DNA from 2 places in the Nesterenkonia flava genome. Region 2 is predicted to be linked to the other one. Evidence: riboswitches for the same ligand, from Rfam matches in the RefSeq annotation. Region 2 holds a riboswitch; the other holds the start of a gene.
What was found. A riboswitch is a leader RNA that binds a small molecule or an ion and turns the genes downstream of it on or off. The one in region 2 is predicted to bind thiamine pyrophosphate.
Positions count from the first base shown of each region.

Region 1 (7,396 bases), on a different contig from region 2:
AGCTTCACTACAAGTTCGGCATGGACGAGGTGCTGACCAAGATCAACGTGCTGCGGGAGGAGTTCGAGCACACGCGGGACTACTCCCCCATCGAGCACGTTAATTACCGCCTGAAATCCATGGAGCGAATCCTCGATAAGGTTCAGCGCTACGGCTGCGAACCGACTCTTGAGGGCATCCGGCACGCCATTCGCGACATCGCCGGCATCCGCATCACCTGCAGCTTCGTCTCCGACGCCTACTGGGTGGCCGAGATGCTGTGCTCCCAGCCGGACATCCGGGTGGTGGAGATCAAGGACTACATCCGCTCCCCTAAGCCCAACGGCTATCAGAGCCTGCACGTGATCCTGCAGGTGCCAGTATTTCTCTCCAACCGCACCGAGTTCGTGTACGTGGAGGTGCAGATCCGCACGGTGGCCATGGACTTCTGGGCCTCGCTGGAGCACAAGATCTACTACACCTATGAGGGCGAAGTCCCCTCAGACATTCTTGACGAGCTGCGCGACGCCGCCGATCAGGCCGCCGCTCTGGACAAGCAGATGGCCGAGATCCGCGACAAAGTTACCGCCCTGCGCAAACAGGCTCCAAGCGCCGGGGAAGGTGCCACCGGCCCCACCCCGGCCGACCGGCCGGATCCTGCGCAGTGGTTCAAAGACGACGACGTCCCCGCCTGGAACTGGGAGGACCTGGTCCGGCAGCCGGAGTCGTAACTGGTTCCTGAACCACTGGTTCCGAGGCCGATACACCCCGCCACGCTGCGTGCATCTCAACCCGTGCTGCTGTTTTCGTGGGAATCTCCGGTTATTCCGACGAAAACAACACCACTCGTTTCTGTGCCACCACCAACCTGTGGACGGCACTCCCGCCGGCTGCACAACTCTCTAACCTCGCGGCTCCCTGGCCACTCGTACCGAACTCTCCCTCGATGCCCGGACCTGTTTCACGCACACCCCTAGAGAGGGTAGTGATGAAACAACAGCGGGCCTTGGCTGATCTCGGCGGCTAAAAACACGCAGAACGTTCCATCCCCGATGCTGGCCATCCCGCCTGAAGCTGGTCCCGCACAGCTGGTGCCGCGGCCGGGAGACTCTCCTCTCATCCTGCCCGAGCTGCCCCTAGTCCCGCCAGAGCTGGGCGAAGTGGTGGATGGGACCGTGTCCCTGCCCGACGTCGAGGCTCTGGGCGCCCTGGAGTGAGGCGTTCATCCACGCCTTGACCTCTTCCAGAGCCTCCCCCCAGGACAATCCCCGCGCCGCCAGGGTCGCGAACGCCGCGGAGACGGAGCATCCGGTGCCGTGGGTGTTGGTGGTCTCAATGCGCGGCGAGGACACGCTGACCGGGGCCGGCCGCTGCGCCTGGGCATCCTGGGGAAAGACGAGGGTGTCCACCACGTCGCCCCCGGTGAGGTGACCTCCCTTGGCCAGCACGATGGTGCTGTGGGCATCGGCCACGACCTGAGCCTGCCCCAGCAGGTGCTCGTTGTCCACGGCAGGCTGTGCCTCAGCCAGTAGCGCCAGTTCCGGGACGTTGGGGGTGATGAGGTCTGCCCGGTGCAGGAACTCCTTCAGCGCCTGCTCTGCCTCGGCCTGCAGGAGCCGGTCACCGCTGGTGGCGACCATTACCGGGTCCACCACCAGAACGGGTCGGCGCTCGGCGGTGCGGCACAGCTCATCCCACCATGAGGCGACGGTCTCGATGATCTCAGCCGTGCCCAGCATCCCAATCTTGACCGCGTCGATGGCCACGTCGTCGGAGACGGCGTCCAGCTGAGCGCGGAGAAATTCCACCGGGGGAAGGTGAATCTCACGCACCCCCTGGGTGTTCTGGGCGACCAGCGCCGTCACCACGCACATTCCGTAGCCGCGGTGGGCCGCGAAGCTCTTCAGGTCCGCCTGGATCCCGGCCCCGCCAGTGGGGTCCGTGCCGGCAATGGAGAGCACATTGGGGACGGTCCGGCGGTTCATCTGGGGTGCGGACTCGGTCATAGGCAACGTCATGCAAGCAATCCCTTCGCTGGTGCTAACCACAGCAGGTTCAACGGGTGTGATCTCAGCTCACCGGTGTGAGCACCCCGTGCTGGTGCATCAGCCTATCGCAGCCCGCGGCGGTGCTGCCTCATGGAATGACCGCGTGGGCCCCCTCGCGCCGGGGATCATCGGTGCTGTGCAGCTGGCCGGTCTCGTAGTCGATGAGCACCGGCTGCACGGAGCCGAAGCTTGCCTGCTCCACCGGCCAGATCTCCGTCTGCCAGCCCATGTCCTCCAGCTCACTGATCACCTCTTCGCTCACGGTGTCCTCGAGGTAGAGCGTCTCGCCGTCGGAGGCTGCGCGGAACCGCGGGGCCTCAATGGCCTCCTCGAGCGTGGCGCCCTGCAGGCCCCACTGGACCAGGACAGTCGAGAGAATGTTGAGGATCTGGTGCCCTCCAGGGCTGCCGATGGCCAGAAGGGGTTGCCCCTCGCCGTCGAGCACCATGGTCGGCGTGGACCAGGTGACGGTCCGGCGTCCCGGCTCAGGCTGATTAGCAGGAGTGTCGATGGCCTCGAACCGGGAGAGGTGGTTGTTCAGGAAGTACCCGTCGACCATCTCGCCCGAGCCCCAGAAGAACATGATGGTGTTGGTCATCGACACCGTAAGGCCGTCGGAATCCACCACCGAGATATGCGTGGTGTTGGGAGCGTCCTCCGCCGCCGCGCTGGGGGCGCCGAGTGCTTGGGCGCTCAGCTCGATCTGGGCATTGGCCTCGCGATCGGTGAGCCGGTCCACCGGCACATCCACGAAAGCCGGGTCTCCCAGGTCGTTGTAGACGGTGCTCTCAGCCTCCAGCCATGCGCGCGAGAGCGTGTCGATGTACTCAGCCGAATCCGGCTCCATCTGAGCGACTCCCTGAGCCTCGGCGATCTGCAGCATCTGAATAAGCGCCGGGCCGGGCAGCCCGGGAGCTGCGGAGACCACCTCGAACTCGCCGAACTCCCCCGCCACAGGACTGGTCCGCACCACCTCGTAATCCGCCAGGGACTCCGCATCAATGCCCTCGGCGGCGGAGGCCAGGGACTCGGCCAGGCCCCCGGTGTAGAAGTCCTGCCAGCCATTCTGCGAAAGGGTCTGCAGGGTCTGAGCCAGGTCCTCCTGCACCAGCGTCTCCCCCGCCTGCAGGATCTCACCGCCAGGCGCGTAGTGCTCCAGATCGCTGATCGCCGCCGCAGCATCGGGCTGACTCATGCGGACCCCGAGGAACTCACTGACCTCGAAGCCGTCGTCGGCCAGCTCTTGGGCCGGGGCGAGCAGCTCGGACCATTCCATGGTGCCGTAGTCCTCGTGGAGCTGACCCATGCCGGCAACGAATCCCGGGACCCCGGCGCCGGAGTCGGGGATCTCGCCGTCGTTGTTCACCACTTCACGGTAGTCGTAGAAGATGGGCTCGCCCTCGGGACCGGCGATGATGACCGAGCCCCCGCCTCCGATGCCTGAGGCATAGGGCTCCACCACGGAGATCGCGAAGGCAGTGGCAATCGCGGCATCCACGGCGTTGCCGCCCTCGGCGAGGATCTGCTCTCCCGCGGCGACTGCCAGGGGGTGCCCCGCGCTGACGCCCTGCTGCTCCAGCAGGTCTTCTACAGGGGTGGCTGCGTTCTCCGGGGGCTCGGGGCTGGCGCTGGCCGACTCCGGGGCCGACGCGGTGACCTCGGGACCGCTGGGTTCTTCCTCGACGATGCCGCAGGAGGTCACAGCGATGAGCGCCGCGGCAGTGGTGCCGGCGGTGAGGACGTGGAGCGGTGTTCTCATAGTGGGGATCAGCCTTCTCTATGGGTTCACAACAGGGTCAGGATCTTCATCAGGGGCGGATTCCAGCTTGCGGCGGCGCGGGTAGGGTTTGGCGTGTTCGCGGCGGCGATGCCTCTCCGGCATGCGGTAGGGCACCTGCAGCATCCGCGGCGGCCGGCGCAGCACCATCTCCAGTGGACCGTAGCGCAGGTTGGCCACCCAGACGACGGCGAAGGCGATGAGTCCCAGCATGATCAGGCAGCTGACCAGCACGCCCATCTCCGGGGTCGCAGGACCGGGTCGCACGATCAGAGCGATGATGAGCAGATGGGCGGTGTAGGCCGTCAGCGGCATCTGCCCCACGGCCACGAGCAGGCGGATGCGTTGGTTCAGCTTGGGAACCACCAGCAGCAACATGCCCAGCACCGCCACGGCCGTGCCGCAGGAGGAGATCAGCCACAGAGGCATCTGCGAATGCCCGACGGCGGAGATGAGCCGGTCCCAGCCCACGGTGCTCATATCCGGATGCCCCAGGAACGCAATCAGAATCCGGGACAGGCCGAAGGCGCCGAATCCCGCAATCAGACCGCCGATCATCAGGCGCCGCTGCACACGGATGCTTCCCAGAGGCTGGCGCCCGAGCCACACCCCCAGGAAGAAGGGAGCAATCCACACCAGCAGCGGATAGGGACCCGAGACGACGATCGCGGCCACGATCTCAAAGGGGCTGTCTCCCAGCTCTGCGGGGTCGATGTGGAATTTGGTCTGCTGCCTGGCCAGGATCCAGATGATCGGCCCGAGGAAGGTGGAGGCCATCGCGGACCAGAACAGCCACCGTGTGGGCATCTTCACCACGAAGGCTGCGAGAAAGAACAGCGCCGCGTAGACCGGCAGAATGACGTTGACATCGTGGTCCAGGGCTTGGAGCCCCAGACCCAGTGCCAGCAGCAGCAGGCCCCTCCACAGCAGGGTGGAACGGCGTGTGATGCCCTTGGTCAGCGACCGCCGGGCCAGAAAGGTCACACCGATGCCGGCGAGAATGACGAACAGGATGGAGGCCCGGCCGTTGAGCGCTCGAATGATCCACGATGCCCACCCCTCGGTCGTGTAGGGGCCGACGTTGACAATGATCATCCCGAAGACAGCGACCGCGCGTGCCACGTCCAGAGCGTAGAGGCGGGTCAGTCCCCGAGCTTGGGTGCTCACCATTGTTTGGGCCTGCCACCTCCGGTGCCGACAGCGGTCCTGGACCTGGTTACCGTACCGGCTTCACCTACAGATTCCCTGGAAGGGTCCGCGAGACCGGGGTCAGAGGATCACTGCCCCCACCAGACCGGCCGCAATGACGACGGCCCAGGCGGGAACCTTCCAGCTGTTCAGCGCCACGAAGGCGACGACTCCCAGAATCAGTGCCCGCAGATTCTGCTCATCGGTGCCGACCTCAAGGATGCCCGCGGTGAACACCGGAGTCCACAGCGCCGCAGCGAGCACCCCGACCACGCCGGCGTTGAAGCCCATCAGGGCCCGGCGTGCCGTGCGATTAACCCGCAGCCGCTCCCACAGAGTCAGGCACCCCAGGATCAGCAGCGCCGCCGGCAGAAAGATGGCTAGGATCGCGATGGCGGCACCCAGGAGGCCGGTGGGCCCCTCCAGGGTCGAGGCTCCCAGGAAGCCTGCGAAGGTGAACAGAGGACCGGGTACAGCCTGGGCACCGCCATAGCCGGCCAGGAACGTATCGGCTCCTACCAGTCCGGTGTGCACGGTCTCGGCCTCCAGCAGAGGAAGCACCACGTGCCCGCCGCCGAAGACGAGCGCTCCGGCCCGGTAAAAGGTGTCGGTGAGGCGAGCTGCGCCGTCGTCGGTCACCGCCGCCAGCAGCGGCAGGCCTGCCAGCAGCGCGAAGAAGAGCACCAAGCAGGTCACGGAGACCGCCCGCGGCACCCGCACGGTGAAAGCGTCCTCCGCCGCGGGCTCCTGGGCGGGGGGCTTCAACCAGACCAGCCCGATCAGTCCCGAAACCGCGATCGCTCCCACCAGCACCAGCGGGCCGGGCAGCAGCAGCACCACCACCATCGCGCCCACCGCGATGGTCGCGCGCGGAGGATCCGGCGTCAGTGACTTGGCCATGCCGATGACCGCATGCGCGACGACGGCGACCGCCGCCGCTTTGAGCCCGTGGATCCACCCCGCATCCGCGAGGTCCCCGACGGCGGAGACTCCGTAGGCAAAAGCCACCATCAGCACCACCGAGGGCATGGTGAACGCAAACCAGGCCGCGAACATCCCGCCGCCGCCGGCACGCTGAAGACCCAGGGCCATCCCCACCTGGGAGGATGCCGGCCCTGGGAGGAACTGGCACAGCGCTACGAGGTCGGCGTAGGCCTTCTCGCTGAGCCACTTGCGGCGCACCACGAAGGCTTCGCGGAAGTAGGCCAAATGGGCCACGGGACCCCCGAAGCTGGTCAGGCCCAGTCGGAGGAAGACGAGGAACACTTCCAGCACGCTGCCGGGATGTCGAGGGGCTTGTGTCTCGGTACGGTCAGTCACAACGGCTCATCCCATCCCATCCAGGTGAACATCAGGCAAACGTGTGTGCTCCCGCCGAGGTTGTGCGCAATCGTCTCGGCCATACCCACCGTCACGCTCGGTTCATCCACCCCAGTACACTTCGATCGTGCAGAGTCTTGACGCCCACACTATCGAGTTGAACTCCCGCATCGTCCGCGGCGCGGTCGAGCTGGAACCCACCGCCCGCGGCCTGCTTCCACGCCGGCTCCCGGGATGGGCGCTGGAACAGAACATCGACCCTATGGTGGAGCGGGTCACCGCTGAACCCAGCGGGGTGCGCCTGGAATTCCTGACTCGAGCCGGCGTCGTCGAGCTGGAGGTTTACGCCACCGCCTATGCAGGTGAGGACTGGCAGCCTGCCTTCCGCACGTATGACCTGGTGGTGGACGGTGTGCTGCACGCTCAGGCCAGCGCAACCTCCGGCCGGGTGATCCAGGTGGACCCGGCCACGCGGAGGCAGCAGGTACGGGAGGGCAGTACCTCGGCGCTGCGCTTCGAAGACCTTCCGGCCGGGGAAAAACATGTCGAGATTTGGCTGCCCAACAGCGAACGGACCGAACTGGTCAGTCTGCGCGCCGATGCTCCCCTCGCTGCTCTGAACGAGGACCGTGCCGGGGCCGGGCAGACTCGTTGGCTCCATCACGGAAGCTCCATCAGTCAGGGCTCTGATGCCGCGCATCCGACCGGCATCTGGCCCGCGGTGGCTGCGCGTGCCGCTGGAGTGCATCTGCAGAACCTCGGATTCGGCGGTCAGGCGGTGCTTGATCCTTTCACCGCTCGCACGCTGCGGGAGACGCCGGCTGACGTCATCACGCTGAAGCTGGGGATCAATCTGGTCAACGGGGACATTATGCGACGCCGGGCCTTCACTCCCGCGGTGCACGGGTTCCTCGATACGATCCGCGAGGGTCAGCATGCGAGCACACCCTTGGTGGTGGTCTCCCCGCTGCACTGCGCGATTCACGAGCAGACGCCGGGAGCCCTGCGCTACGAGACCGTTCAGGGACAGCCTCGCTTCAGCGCTCTGGGGGACCCTGCCGAGGTGGCCCAGGGGCGGTTGAGT
Region 1 covers NZ_JAVKGT010000037.1:8,329-15,724, reverse strand. Annotated here, with positions in the region: gene RH857_RS11770 (GTP pyrophosphokinase) at 1-710, shown strand, start outside; gene thiD (bifunctional hydroxymethylpyrimidine kinase/phosphomethylpyrimidine kinase) at 1,116-1,985, opposite strand; TPP riboswitch at 1,988-2,084, opposite strand; gene RH857_RS11760 (gamma-glutamyltransferase family protein) at 2,116-3,786, opposite strand; gene RH857_RS11755 (DUF418 domain-containing protein) at 3,805-4,974, opposite strand; gene chrA (chromate efflux transporter) at 5,074-6,312, opposite strand; gene RH857_RS11745 (GDSL-type esterase/lipase family protein) at 6,440-7,396, shown strand, end outside.
Region 1: linked by a shared signal. The riboswitch ahead of thiD (bifunctional hydroxymethylpyrimidine kinase/phosphomethylpyrimidine kinase) and the one ahead of RH857_RS11280 (ECF transporter S component) in region 2 are both predicted to bind thiamine pyrophosphate.

Region 2 (7,396 bases):
TGCTGACGACCTTCGGGTCGTTGAACTCCAGGTCCTCCCGGGGTGGCACCGCGCCTTCGGCCGTGGCCGAGCAGCTCCAGGAGCTTGACCGGCAGCTGGAGCCCCTGCGAGCGTTCGCCGGCACTGCCGGAAGCAACGTCGGACCGGACAGCGTCGCCTAGGTGGAATCCCGTCTTCCGGGAACGGCCGTCGCGACTGCGGCGGCCGTTCTTCTCTTCTCTACCCTGCTGACCGGGTGCTCTGACGATGAGGCCCCGGTTCCAGCTGCCGAAAGCTATCCGGAGGTCCCCGAGCAGCTGCATCCACCACGGGCTGGGCAGTTCGCCGACCCCACCGGGGTGCCGGCGGGAGAGCCTATCGATGCCGTGCCGATCGATCAGCTGCCCGACCCTGACTGGATCCAGGATGCCTCCGAAGCTACGGGCATCCCGGAACGGGCACTTGCGGCCTATGCGGGTGCTGCGTTGCGGGCCCATCAGCTGCATCCTGGCTGCGGGATCGGCTGGAATACCTTGGCCGGGATTGGTCAGGTCGAGTCTCACCACGGCACCTATGGCGGTGCAGAAGTTGACGACGACGGGCGGGTGGATCCGCCCATCGTCGGCGTCGCGCTCGACGGCAGTCCGGGACTCATGGAGATTCCGGATACGGACGGCGGCGAGCTTGACGGCGACGACGAGTTTGACCGTGCCGTGGGACCCATGCAGTTCATTCCCACCACCTGGCGCACTTACGCTCTCGACGGCAGCCGCAGCGGCCAGGCCGATCCCCACCAGTATGATGACGCCGCGCTGACGGCCGCCTCCTATCTCTGTCAGCGCGGCGGCGAGCTCACCACCCCGGAGGGCTTCACGGACGCTGTCCTGGCCTATAACCAGTCCACGGAGTATCTGGCCCAGGTCGCTGGTGCTGCGCATCTCTACGCCTCGGCCTTCGAGCAGGAAACGGACGAACCTGCCACTGCTGAGGGCTTCGGCGCTCCCTGAGGACGGCCGCAGGCCGGCTACGGACCTGCGGAGCTCGCCTGACTGCCGCCGCCGAGAACCAGCACGGCGTCGTCGTGCTAATGTGCTGTGAGTCACCGATCGGTGGCGTGAACTGAATACATCCGACAGGGGAGCGACCCCGTGACGGCGCCTCGCCGTACGACAGTCGCTGAGAGTGGGCTGATGGCCCAGACCCTTGAACCTGCCCAGGCTAGAACCTGCGAAGGAAGTCGAGCATATGACTCACCATTCTGTGCGCCCTGACGCACCCTCCTCAGTCCGACCCCAGCCTCAGCGCGCCCGCACATTCCGGTGGAGCGTCTCAGACATCGTGGTGGCCTCCACCCTCGCGGTGGCCTCCGGCGTCATCTTCTGGGCCTGGAACCTCAGTTACCACGCGGTGGGCTCGCTCTTCGCCTTCTATCCGCCCGTGGAAACTCTGGTGCACGGGATGTGGCTCTTCCCCGCCGTGCTCGGGGCGCTCATCATCCGCAAACCTGGTGCCGCGATCTACTGCGAAATGGTGGCCGCCTCCGTCTCAGCCCTGTTGGGCTCCCAGTGGGGCCTGACCGTCCTCTCCTCAGGATTCATGCAGGGTCTGGGGGCCGAACTGATCGTGCTGGCCTTCCTCTACCGGCGGTTCACCGTTGACGTGGCCATGCTTGCCGGGGCGGGAGCAGGACTGGCCGGGGGAGTCACGTACCACTGGATTGTGCCTATGTACGCCTACGCTCCGCTGGAGACCGCCGTCCACATCGGATGTTTCGCGCTCTCGGGCGCCATCATCGCGGGCCTGATGCCATGGTTCCTCACCCGAGGGCTGGCCGCCGCAGCCGTGCTGTCCCCATTGGCCTCGCGCAGGGCCCACCGTGAACCGGCTCTGATCCGCCGGCGTGAGGGGCACACCGAGCATCCCGCCTCCGCACCGCGCTGATGACGGCCACGAGTGCCTCTGCCGGGGTGCGAGCGCCCGGCGCAGACGTTGTGGCCTCGGAGTGGAGCTGGCAGCACGCCGACCGTTCGACCCCGGCGGTGCAGAATATTGACCTGCATATCGCGCCGGGGGAGAAGGTGCTGCTGGCAGGTCCCTCGGGAGCCGGCAAATCCACTTTCCTGCACGGACTCGCCGGAGTCCTTCACGGGGAGGATGCGACCTCCCGCGGCCAGCTGCTAATCAATGGGCGGCCCGCCGACCAAGCCCGAGGTGCCGCCGGGCTGATGCAACAGGACCCGGAGTCCCAGGTGGTGCTCGCCCGGATGGGCGATGACGTCGCGTTCGCCCCCGAGAACCTCGCGGTGGATCCCGCGCTGATCTGGCCCAGAGTGCGGAACTGCCTGAAGGCCGTCGGGCTCCAGGAGTTTGACCTGGAACACCCCACCTCGGCGCTCTCCGGGGGACAGAAGCAGAGGCTGGCCCTGGCCGGCATCCTCGCGATGGAGCCGGGTCTGCTGCTGCTGGATGAGCCCACCGCCAATCTCGACCCCGAGGGGGTGGTGCAGATCCGTGACGCCGTGGTCGCGGCGGCCCGCCGCACCGAGGCCACCATGATCGTGGTCGAGCACCGGCTCCACGTATGGGCTCCGCACGTGGACACTCTGGTCGTGCTGCAGCCGGGTGGAGGCGCCAGACGCGTGCCGGCGTCGTCGATCTATGAGGACGACGCCCTGCGCGCCGAGTTGGTCGAAATGGGACTATGGGTCCCTGGAATCGACCCACTCTCCACGCCTGCCTTGCGAGCCAGCCGGAGTAGCCGAGGTGCTGCCGGGTCCGGCCCTGTGCTGCTGCGGGGTCACGGACTGGCCGTTTCCCGGCACTCGCCCAAGACCTCGTGGCGACGCAGGACCAGCCCCCGGGCTCTGCGCATCGAAGAAGAGATCACCGTGCGCGCCGGCACCACACTAGGCATCACCGGCGCCAACGGAGCAGGGAAATCCACGCTCCTGCTGACGCTGGCCGGGCTGCTGCCTCGCCACGGCGGGACCCTGGAAGTTGTGGCCGCATCCGGTTCCCCAGTGTCCAGAGTGGAAGAGACCGCGGATCCGTTCACCTGGGACGCCGGTGAGCTGACGGCGCGCATTGGCATGGTGTTCCAGGAGCCCGAGCACCAGTTCGTCACCACCAGCGTGGCCGAGGAGCTGGCACTGAGCGCCCGGCAGGCCGTAGAGCCGGGTTCCCGAGAGCCGCTCTACTCCGAGGAGCAGGTGCAGGAGCGTGTCGCTGTGCTCCTGGACCGGCTCAATCTGAAGGGTTTGGCGGAGGCCAACCCCTTCACCCTCTCGGGCGGGGAAAAGCGGCGTCTGTCAGTGGGCACCGCGCTCGCCGCAGGGCCGCCGCTGCTGCTTCTGGATGAACCTACCTTCGGCCAGGATGCCCGGACCTTCGCAGATCTGGTTCTCCTGCTCCGCGAACACCTGGCCGACGGAGGCGCGGTCTGCGCGGTGACCCACGATGAGGCTTTTCTGCGCGCCCTGGACGCGGAACGGCTGGAGCTCGGTGCCGGTGATTCGCCCACGAGTGGCCCACAGGAGCGACCGAGGCATGAGCCCGCCGGGCCTCCGGGCTTCGGCGGCGTGAAGGACACTTCCTGGCTGGGACGTCGCAATGCGCTGGCCAAACTCATCGGGCTGGTGCTGATCACCTGTGCACTGGTCATGACGATCGACTGGGTCAGCTCCGTGGTGGTGATGGCCGCGAGCTTCCTGCTGCTGCCGGCCGCCGGTATCCGTGCAGGGACGTTCCTGCTGAGGACATGGCCCTTCGCCGTAGGAGCCCTCGTGGCCGTATGGGGTACCGCTATTGCCGCGGAGGAGTCAGGCCGCGTGCTGGTGAATCTGGGATTCACGACGATCAGTGAAGGGTCGGTTGAGCTCGGCATTGCACTGGGGACCCGAGCTTTCGCTATCGTGCTGCCCTCGATCATCGTCTTCTCCACCACTGATCCCACGGACCTGGCGGATGCGCTCGCCCAGCAGCTGAGACTGCCCGCACGGTTTGTGCTGGGAGCTCTGGCGGCGATGCGCCTCATGGGCTTGCTGGCACAGCACTGGATGACCTTGGGTCATGCCCGGCGTGCACGGGGTCTGGGTGCGGGATCGGGCGTCCTGGCATCGCTGCGGACCACGGCTTCGCAGACGTTCGGGCTGCTGGTCCAAGCTGTTCGTCTGGCTACTCGCTTGGCGGTGACCATGGAATCGCGCGGGTTTGGGGCCGGGCCGCGTACCTGGGCGCGCCCGGCCCGCATGCGCCTCAGCGACGTGCCGGTTCTCCTGGTGGCTGCGCTGATCGCCGGGTCGGCAGTGGCGGCCGCCATGGCCCTGGGCACTTGGAACTTCGTCTGGACGTGAGGCCTAGCCGGCACACCGATCTGCCATGATGGGGCGCTATGAACGTTCAGGGACTCTCGGCGCTCTTTGACCAGCACGCAGTCGAGATAGCGCCAGCGCTGCTCGGGTGTGAGCTCACGGTGATGACCCCCCGCGGCGGTGTGACGGTGCGACTGACCGAAGTGGAGGCTTACGGCGACCAGGGAGAGGATCCTGGAGCGCACAGCTTCAACGGACGCACCGCTCGCAACGCCTCACTGTTCGGCCCGCCTCGGCGTACTTATGTGTACCAGTCTTACGGGATTCACTACTGCCTGAACCTGGTAGCCAATGCCGAGGGCGCCGGGGGAGTGCTGCTGCGGGCCGGAGAGGTGGTTCGCGGGCGGGACTTGGCGCTGGAAAGGCGCGGTGGAAAGGACACCGCCGCCAAGCTGCTCTCTGGGCCCGGACGGCTCGGCCAGGGGCTCGGCATCATCCTGCCCATGGACGGCAGCCCACTGGAACTCAACGATGCCCCGGCCCGCGCGGACGGGCCGGCGGCGGATTCCGATCCGCACCCACTGGTCACCTTCTCGTTGGCGCCTGCGCCCACACAGCTCGGACGCGAGGACATCAGTGCGGGCCCTCGTGTGGGGGTCTCCGGGGTGGGCGGCAGCGCACAATTCCCGTGGCGGTTCTGGATCACCGGGGACCGCAGCGTCTCGGCCTATCGGCCCGGCAGGGGTGTCCCGCCTGGCCAGAACTGAGGGGTGCAGGGAGCGTCACCGACCCAAAATGGACAGGACACTTTCCGTTTACCTTCTGCGGAGTAAGATTGATGGTCATCCGTGGCGCCCACCGCGCCGCCCCACGACTGAGAGCTGCACTGGTTGATGAGTGACACCGACACCTCCACCCCCGCCGCTGAGACGGCGAAGACCGCCGAGGCCTCGAAGGAGTCCGCTGCGAAGGACATTCCGGTGCCGTCCCTGGGGGCCGGGATCGAAGAGGAGCGCGAGTATGTGCGAGCCCTGTACCACCGGCTGGACGAGCTGCGGGAGGAGAAGGAAGCCCAGCTGACCCAGGTCCGCAGCTCCGGAGCCGTGGGCACCATGCAGAACGTCTCCGAGCGTGACGCTTTCGCGACCCTCTACGAGGACCGCCTCGCACAGCTGAACGCAGTCGATGACCGGCTGGTCTTCGGACGGCTGGACCTGGATACGGAGGAGACGCGCTATATCGGACGCATCGGGCTGACCACCGAATCGCGTCAGCGTCTGATGATCGACTGGCGCGCTCCCGAGGCCGGTGTTTTCTATCAGGCCACAGCCTTTGATCGGCAGGGAGTTCGGCGTCGTCGTCATCTGCTGCTCAAGCGTCGCGAAGTCCAGGGACTCGAGGACGAGGTCCTCGATGCCGCGCTGCTGCAGGAGACGCAGGAGAACCACGGCGATGGTGCGCTCCTGGCGGCCCTGACCGCACGGCGTACCGGCCAGATGGGCGACATCGTAGCCACCATTCAGGCCGAGCAGGACCGGATCATCCGGGCGGACCGCTCCGGCGTGCTGGTGGTCCAGGGCGGGCCGGGAACTGGCAAGACGGCGGTGGCGCTGCACCGTGCCGCGTACCTGCTCTACGCGCACCGGGAGCGCCTGAAATCCGCCGGCGTGCTCATCGTGGGCCCCAACGCCACGTTTATGTCCTACGTCGAACGGGTCCTGCCCTCTCTGGGCGAGACGGGTGTGGTCATGTCCTCCCTCGCGGATCTCTACCCCGGTGTGCGCGGGGTGGAGGAGTCCGATCCTCGCGTCGCTGAGATCAAGGGCCGTCTTATCTGGCGTGAGATCATCGCCGACGCCGTTGCCCACCGCAAGCGCAGCATCGCCGGCCCGCGCACGGTGATGGTCGAGGGCGCCGAGGTGACGGTCACTCCCAAGATGATCAAGCGTGGCCTGGAGCGCGCCCGTGCCACGGGCAAGCCGTACAACGAGGCTCGTGCGACCTTCGTAAAGGTCGTGGTGAAGGAGATCGCCGAGAAGCTGGAGCGCCAGCTGCAGAAGAGCTCCGCCGGCAATGACGCTGACCGCAGCTACCTGGTCGAGGACGTGCGCACCAGTCGCGACGTCCGGGTCCTGCTGAACCTGTGCTGGCTGCCGCGCACCCCGCAGAACCTCTTGGAGGACCTGTTCTCCAAGCCGGGTTACCTGGCAGACGTCGCCCCTTCGCTCAGCGAGCAGGAGCGGGCCCTGCTGCGCCGGGAGCCGGGGAGCCCCTTCACCCTTGCCGATGTGCCGCTGCTGGACGAGGCCGCCGAGCTGCTGGGCGATCTCGACGAGACGGCCGGACGCGAAGAAGCCCGTCAGAAAGCCATGCGGGAGAAGGACCTCGAGAACGCCAAGAAGGCGGTGGAGAACGCGACCGCCCAGCTCGAGGAGATGGGGATCGAGGGCTTCCTCAACGCCGACGACGTCGTGGCGCTGAACACGGAGTCCGGTCCCGCGCTCACCGCCGCCGAGCGAGCCGGGGTCGACCGCACGTGGACCTACGGGCACATCGTGGTCGATGAGGCACAGGAGCTCTCGCCCATGCAATGGCACGTCCTGTTCCGCCGCTGCCCCCTGAAGTCGTTCACCGCAGTGGGCGACATCGCTCAGGGGTCCTCGCCCTCGGCGGCCGCCAGCTGGCAGGAGGCCTTGGAGCCCTTTGCCGCCGACCGGCTGCGGATTGAAGAGCTCACGGTCAACTACCGCACGCCGCGGATCATCGTGGACCTTGCGGAGCGCGTTGCCGCAGCCAACGGCCTGGACACCACTTCTCTGCGCACTGTGCGAGAGGGGGAGCATGAGCCGGTCATCGAACAGGTTGAGGAGTCTGAACTGGTCACCGCCACGACCGAGGCCGTCACCGCCGAGCAGAAGCGCCTCGGTGAGGGCCTGGTGGCAGCTATCGTTCCGGAGCGGCTGATCGGAGCGGTGCGCGAGGACTTGATCGCGACCTTCGGCAAGCGTGTGGGGCGCGGGGCCGGGTCCATGACCCAGGACGTGGTGGCTCTGACCGCTGAAGAGGCCAAGGGACTGGAATTCGACGCCGTCGTGCTCACCGAGCCC
Region 2 covers NZ_JAVKGT010000033.1:21,815-29,210, forward strand. Annotated here, with positions in the region: gene argH (argininosuccinate lyase) at 1-161, shown strand, start outside; gene RH857_RS11275 (lytic transglycosylase domain-containing protein) at 162-986, shown strand; TPP riboswitch at 1,104-1,232, shown strand; gene RH857_RS11280 (ECF transporter S component) at 1,225-1,920, shown strand; gene RH857_RS11285 (ATP-binding cassette domain-containing protein) at 1,920-4,331, shown strand; gene RH857_RS11290 (DNA-3-methyladenine glycosylase) at 4,370-5,056, shown strand; gene RH857_RS11295 (UvrD-helicase domain-containing protein) at 5,183-7,396, shown strand, end outside.